Linked DNA regions of Pleurocapsa sp. PCC 7327. The protein of the gene in region 1 interacts with the protein of each later gene in a pairwise test. Links are inferred from orthologs where the notes say so. Each region holds a gene or a part of one and is shown in the gene's direction. Other genes may lie near its edges. The genes, in order: PLE7327_RS00925 and PLE7327_RS21800.

Region 1 (3,304 bases):
TTTGGCAGTTCTGACATTCCTACTCATGTCGATCCCAGCCCTGCGGGGCGGGTTAGCCATTTCGGTTGTCGCGATTATTGCCGTTTTGGGAGGAGCAACCGCGATCGCAATTACAGCAATTTTTCGCTTGATTTATTTAATTCTCTCGCGCTTTTTCTGAAGAATTTTAACAAGACTCAAGGAAACTTAAATTCTGAATTCCGACTCTTGACGGTTATAATGCCCCTAAAATATACACCATTAACCGCAGGGTCGGATATGTCTTTGCATAATCATTCTAAAAGATCGGCAACTTTACCGAGAAATTCTCGTTCCCACAAAGCGACTCGCCCTTTGGCTGCTTCGCCAGCGTTGCGGCAAAACGTCAAACCATTGCCCCCGCGATCGCGTCGATTGTCTTCTCAATGGCGATCGCTCCTATTCCTACAAAAGCTGTCATCTGGAATTGCTTTTTGTCTGGTAGCTTCCGTATTGGGAGTTTATGCCTGGAGCGTTTATACTCCGAGGATCTGGGGTCAGGAGTATAAAAAATTAGAAACTTTGCAGCGACACGAACGTCATCTAACAGCGATGAACGAAACGATAAAAAACCAACTCGCCCAACAAGCCGAAAAACCGGAAACAGGACTCGCTAATCTTCATCCGGGTCAAATCGTCTTTCTTTCTCCAACACCCGTGCCTTCTCGAAGCCAACCTCAAAAAGCGACTGCTAAATATAAACCCATCATCGGTAAAACTCCCGTAGCCTACTAAATTGTTAGTGGTTAGTAGTTAGTTGGCAAAAAATTTTCTCCAAATAACTAATAACCAGTAACAAACAAACAACAACCAATGACTGATTCAACCTCCAAAGTCACATTCTCAAGAGCCAGAGATCCCGCGAAAAAACAACCATCACACAAAAAAAGACCTTCTCCCCGTCAGAATTCCCGTCGCTCTCCTTCCAAAGCCAAAACCGAACTCAACCCTGCTAAGTTACCGAAGGTCAGGTTACTTCTCGTTTGGGGAGTTATGGTAGCCGGATGTGTCGGCTTGGGATGGAGGCTGTATCAGTTACAAGTCGTTCAAGGCGACGAGCTGCGGCAAAAAGCCAGACAGCAGCAAGTCATAAAAGTCCGTCCTTACATTCCTCGACGGACGATCGTCGATAGCCAAGGAAACGCGCTCGCCACCAGTCGGCTAACTTATAGCCTTTTCGTGCATCCGAAACTGTTCGAGTCACCAAAAGAGGAAGTTGCAACCAAGCTTGCCCAGTCTTTAGGAGACACGACCGAGCAAAACCTGCTAGAGCAGTTTGGACAACAAAAAACGGGAATTCTCCTTTCTGGGAGTTTGACGGAAGATATCGCCGAGAAAATCAAGAAACTAAATTTTAATGGCATCGACGTGCAAGAACGCTATTCCCGTTTTTATCCGCAACAAGAAATGGCTGCTGAAGCGGTAGGTTACGTCGATCGCGAGTATAAAGGTCAGGCGGGAGTCGAAAGCAGCCAGCAACTGTTGCTAGAGAGAAGCTCGACGAGCTTCTCGCTTAGAAGTTCTAGAGATGGGACGATCGTGCCAGCCTATCTGCCCAAAAATCTCTTGAATTTCGACCATTTGCAGTTGCAACTTACTATTGACCTGCGCCTGCAAAGAGCAGCTCGTTCTGCTCTAAAGCAACAACTGAGAAAATATCATGCCAAACGAGGTGCGGTTATCGTTATGGATGCAACCGATGGCTCTCTGGTAACGCTCGTTTGCGAGCCAATCTTTAATCCCAATCAGTACCATCGCTCCCAAGTCGAACTGTTTAAAAATTGGACGGTTGCCGATCGCTACGAACCGGGTTCGACCTTTAAGCCAATCAATATCGCGATCGCGCTAGAGCGAGGTGCGATCGAACCCAACAGTCGCTTCTATGACTCTGGCTCGATTACTGTCGATGGCTGGGAGATCTACAATGCCACTAGAGAGAAATTTGGCTCGTTGAGTATAGCGGAAGTCTTGCAAACTTCTAGCAATATCGCCATGATTCAAATCATGAATCGACTTAGCCGCAAAGATTACTACAAAAGTCTCCAGAAACTCGAACTCGGAAAAAGAGTAGGAATCGATCTCCCCGGCGAGGTTGCCGGATCTCTCAAAAGCAAATCCGAATTTAGTGCCAAGGCGATTGAAGCTGCCACCGCTTCCTTCGGTCAAGGCTTTTCCCTAACTCCGATAAAATTAGTTCAGCTACATGGCGCCCTAGCTAATGGCGGCAAGCTGGTCACGCCTCACGTGGTGCGAGGATTAGTCGATGCTAAAGGACATCTCCACTGGCAACCTTCTTTTAAGACTCATCGGATTTTCTCGTCCAAGACTAGCCGAGAAGTTGTAGAAATGATGGAAACCGTCGTAACTGACGGAACGGGCAAACCCGCTCGAATTCCCGGCTATCGCATCGCCGGAAAAACAGGAACGGCCCAAAAAGCGGGCGCGGGTGGAGGCTATATTCCCGGTGCCAAAATTACCAGCTTTGTGGGAATTTTTCCGGTCGAATCTCCTCGCTACGTCATTCTTGTCATTGTGGACGAACCCAAGGGCGAAAATACCTTTGGCTCTACTGTCGCAGCACCCGTTGCTAAATTGGTTATGGAAGCGCTGATTTCCCTAAAGGGTATGCCGCCATCGCAGAAGGTAACTGATGAATAATACTAATTCGCAAAAATCTGCATTAACTTTTTGACTTGGGCCAAGTAAAGCGGAAAGTCGCTCCTTTGTCTAACTCTGACTCCAGGACTATCTCGCCCCCCTCGGTTTCAATAATTTTTTTAACAATGGATAAACCGATTCCGGTGCTTTCATGAGAGTGATTGGCTTTGAGCGTTTGAAAGATGCCAAAAATCCTTTCGTGATATTCGGGAGCGATGCCGGGTCCGTCATCGGTTATGGCAAATTCATAGTAATCTCCTTTTTCTGTAGCAGTAATCTCGATGCGCCCGTCGGGACGATGGTGGTGTTTGATGGCATTGCCAATCAGATTGGCAAATACTTGGGTGAGAAGCAGCCGTTTAGCGACGATTGTCGGCGTCTGGGGTGGCACGGAGATGGTAAAAGTAGCTGGAGGAGCAAGGGAATCGAGTACCTCGTCAAGCAGTTCGCCAACGTTCACGGTTTCTGTGGCAACTTCGCTACGACCGACGCGAGAATATTGTAGTAATCCGTTGATGAGGCTCTCCATGCGATAGACTCTTTGCCGCAGAAGCTCCATCTGGTATTGGTTTTCTTCGGGCAATTGCCCTTCGAGGTCTTCTTCGATCCATTGAGAGAGATTAGCGAT
Region 2 (3,221 bases), 4.6 Mb from region 1 along the record:
ACTTCTGTCATCAATTCTGCTGACGTTCAAGGAAAGTACCTCGACGGTGCTGCCATGGATAAGCTCAAGAACTACTTCGCTAGCGGCGAACTGCGCGTCCGTGCAGCCAGCGTTATCAGCGCTAATGCTGCTGGAATCGTCAAGGAAGCTGTCGCGAAATCCTTGCTCTACTCCGACGTAACCCGTCCTGGCGGAAATATGTATACCACCCGCCGCTATGCTGCTTGCATCCGCGACTTGGATTACTACCTGCGCTATGCAACCTATGCAATGCTAGCTGGCGATCCCTCTATCCTCGACGAGCGCGTTCTCAATGGATTGAAGGAAACCTACAATTCTCTAGGCGTTCCCATTTCTTCCACCATCCAAGCTATCCAGGCAATGAAAGAAGTTACTGCTAGCCTAGTTGGTGCTGATGCTGGCAAAGAAATGGGCGTATACTTCGACTACATCTGTTCTGGCTTGAGCTAGAGCGACTAATCCGGCAACCGAAGAAAAGTTGTCTATTAGAGGTTCGGGAAGTCTAGAGTGAGTGCTAGCTCCTTAAAGGCTTAATCTTAATAAAAAGATAAGTTTTAAAGATCTAGTATTGACTCCTGACTCCCGGCCTTTGTTGTAAATAAGAAAAGCACAACCCTTAAAATATCGGATAAATAGATTGGGAGAATCTAACTTATGCGGATGTTCAAAGTGACTGCTTGCGTGCCCAGCCAAACCCGGATTCGGACGCAGCGCGAATTACAAAACACCTACTTTACCAAGCTAGTTCCCTATGATAACTGGTTCCGCGAACAGCAACGCATCATGAAAATGGGCGGAAAAATTATCAAAGTTCAGCTAGCAACGGGCAAGCCAGGAACAAATACGGGCTTACTATAATCAATTCAACTGTCAGCAGATCGAAGAGAGGTCAGTGACGACCTCTTTTTGCTTTGTCAAGGGCTGGAGATAAAAATTTACTGTGCTGCGGTATCTCATTCCTATTTTTGACCCAGAAGTAAAAAATTGGTCGATTGAAGCGCGTTTGCTGCGCTGGCTAACCCTGTTGTGGCTTGGCATCGGTTTAGTCGTCTTATTTTCTGCCTCCTATGCCGTGGCTGCCAATCCAGATAATGACGCGACGCGAGGAGATGGATGGTATTACGTCAAACGCCAACTCATCTGGATCTGGATAGGCTTAATGGGTTGCAATGCGATCGCGCGATCGCCAATTCGTTTGTTATTAAAAATCGCCCCTTGGCTAGTTTTGCTGTGCTTGGGATTGATTTTCTTAACCCTAACTCCCCTGGGTTCGGAGGTCAACGGAGCCACCCGATGGATTAAACTCGGATCGATACTCCTGCAACCCTCAGAGTTTATGAAACCCGCGCTTGTTCTGCAAAGTGCCTGGTTTTTTGGGAAGTGGAGACAATTGCCTTGGAAAGTACGCCTGACTTGGCTAGGAGTTTTCGCGGCGACGCTTGCCGGAATTTTGCTTCAGCCCAATTTAAGTACTACGGCTTTGTGCGGCATAACTATATGGTTGATTGCATTAGGGTCGGGATTGTCCTCGATCTATCTCGGCGGAACTGCCATTACTGGCGTGTTGACCGCCTTTGTCAGCGTCACCATTAACGAATACCAACGCCAGCGGATTATCTCCTTCCTGAATCCCTGGGCAGATCCGAGGAACAAAGGCTATCAACTGGTTCAAAGTTTACTAGCGATTGGTTCTGGGGGAACCTGGGGGGAGGGTTTTGGGCTATCGCAGCAAAAGCTCTCCTACTTACCGTTTCAGGACACGGATTTTATTTTTGCCGTCTTTGCCGAAGAATTTGGTTTCGCAGGCGGTATCCTGCTGCTACTATTGCTCGTCAGCTATGCCACACTAGCTTTGCTCGTTGCCATGAAATGTAACCATCGCGTCAAACAATTGGTGGCGCTTGGTGCGATGACGGTAATGGTAGGACAAGCCTTGCTCAATATCGGCGTAGCAACTGGGGCACTGCCGACAACGGGTTTACCCTTGCCCTTGTTCAGCTATGGCGGAAGTTCTAGTCTGGCAAGTTTGATTTTGGCTGGATTGCTGATTCGGGTGGCGAGAGAAAGCAAGGAAGCTGAGATAGTACCGTTGAGACAAAGTCGCGAAATAGTAAAGATGCCCAACAAATCTTAACAGCGATCGCGCCCTTTTCCCATTTAACTATTTGGAGCAGGTATTTAGGAAATTGCTATAATGCTCTCGTTAATTTTTCTGAAGTAGGGGATCGGAGAAATCAACAAAAGAATCGAACAAGGAAAGATTGGCTTTGAGGAGAATTTCAGTTCGAGGACTTAGATAAAAGAAGTACCAGCCCGCTCGGTACGAGCTAAAATAATACAAAAAGACCCGCTCGCTCGCAGCACCTCTCATAACCCTAGAAAAACCAGTGACTAATTACCGTACCCGATTGACTCTATCACCCGTCGGTTTGTCCTTCACCTTCGGTAAAGAGCCAACTTATATCGCGAAGCTGTATAACTGGTCTTATCATTTCAGCGATGGCAGTCGCCTAGTCGGTCGGGTTAGAGGGAAGTTAGGTGAAGATGGCAATACGTTGGTCGAGCCAACCGACCTAGTAGCTGAATATGTTGGCACGGATGGTCAGACCGTGCTGCTGAGTTGGCAAGATCGAGATTTTGCGACTTTTGAGGCTACTCTGGATGGAACAAATCTGCTCGTGGTCGCCTCTAGCGATCGCTTCGTTGAAAATAGTATCTGCATAGTGTCTTCGGAATCTTCCCCGCGCGCTCAAGTCACCCATTGGAGAATACAACTGTTAAAAGAAGAGTTTAATCGAGAAGCTTGGTCGCTGGCTCCTTCTACCTCTCTCTCTGGTGCGGTTAAGGAGAGTTTGGTTCTCGATTGGGTTTTTTCTCCCCTCTTTCCCTTTTGGCAAGTCAGCTTTAACCTCTGGCTGCCTTTTCCCAAGCTTAGTTATCACTGGACGTTCAATCCCTGCTTTCCCTTCTTTCCCTCGATCCGACTGAAGAAAACGGCTGCCAGTATGGGATGTTGTTTGACTACCGAGCTAGCTAGCTAGCCTCTAGGTGTCTAATAATATTTAGATATTTATAAAAAAGAACGCTACATATGCTCAACGAAAAAGCCTTACATACCGAGCTGCTGACTAATTGCGAATTGGTATAAATTCGGCATTGCTGAATTAGAGTATGATAACTTGATATGGTGATATTTTAGC

The links.
Region 2: the proteins of PLE7327_RS00925 (region 1) and PLE7327_RS21800 interact in binary tests that used the Escherichia coli proteins (3 or more experiments, as listed by UniProt). The link is inferred for Pleurocapsa sp. PCC 7327 from one-to-one orthologs.

What each region holds. Positions count from the first base shown.
Region 1 is NC_019689.1:213,854-217,157, reverse strand. The notes cover bases 273-3,253. They hold PLE7327_RS00925 (penicillin-binding protein 2), read left to right. Parts: upstream 273-831; coding sequence 832-2,676; downstream 2,677-3,253. Other genes in these bases: PLE7327_RS22490 (PAS domain S-box protein), read right to left, coding at 2,699-3,253; PLE7327_RS00930 (hypothetical protein), read left to right, coding at 273-753. Outside these bases: PLE7327_RS00935 (serine/threonine-protein kinase), read left to right, coding at 1-160; more of PLE7327_RS00930, read left to right, coding at 259-272; more of PLE7327_RS22490, read right to left, coding at 3,254-3,304. UniProt on the Escherichia coli protein: Essential cell division protein that catalyzes cross-linking of the peptidoglycan cell wall at the division septum. Required for localization of FtsN.
Region 2 is NC_019689.1:4,845,218-4,848,438, reverse strand. What follows is about bases 161-3,058. They hold PLE7327_RS21800 (FtsW/RodA/SpoVE family cell cycle protein), read left to right. Parts: upstream 161-961; coding sequence 962-2,155; downstream 2,156-3,058. Other genes in these bases: PLE7327_RS21795 (hypothetical protein), read left to right, coding at 2,409-3,058; PLE7327_RS21805 (phycobilisome linker polypeptide), read left to right, coding at 676-879; apcB (allophycocyanin subunit beta), read left to right, coding at 161-471. In the rest of the region: more of apcB, read left to right, coding at 1-160; more of PLE7327_RS21795, read left to right, coding at 3,059-3,062.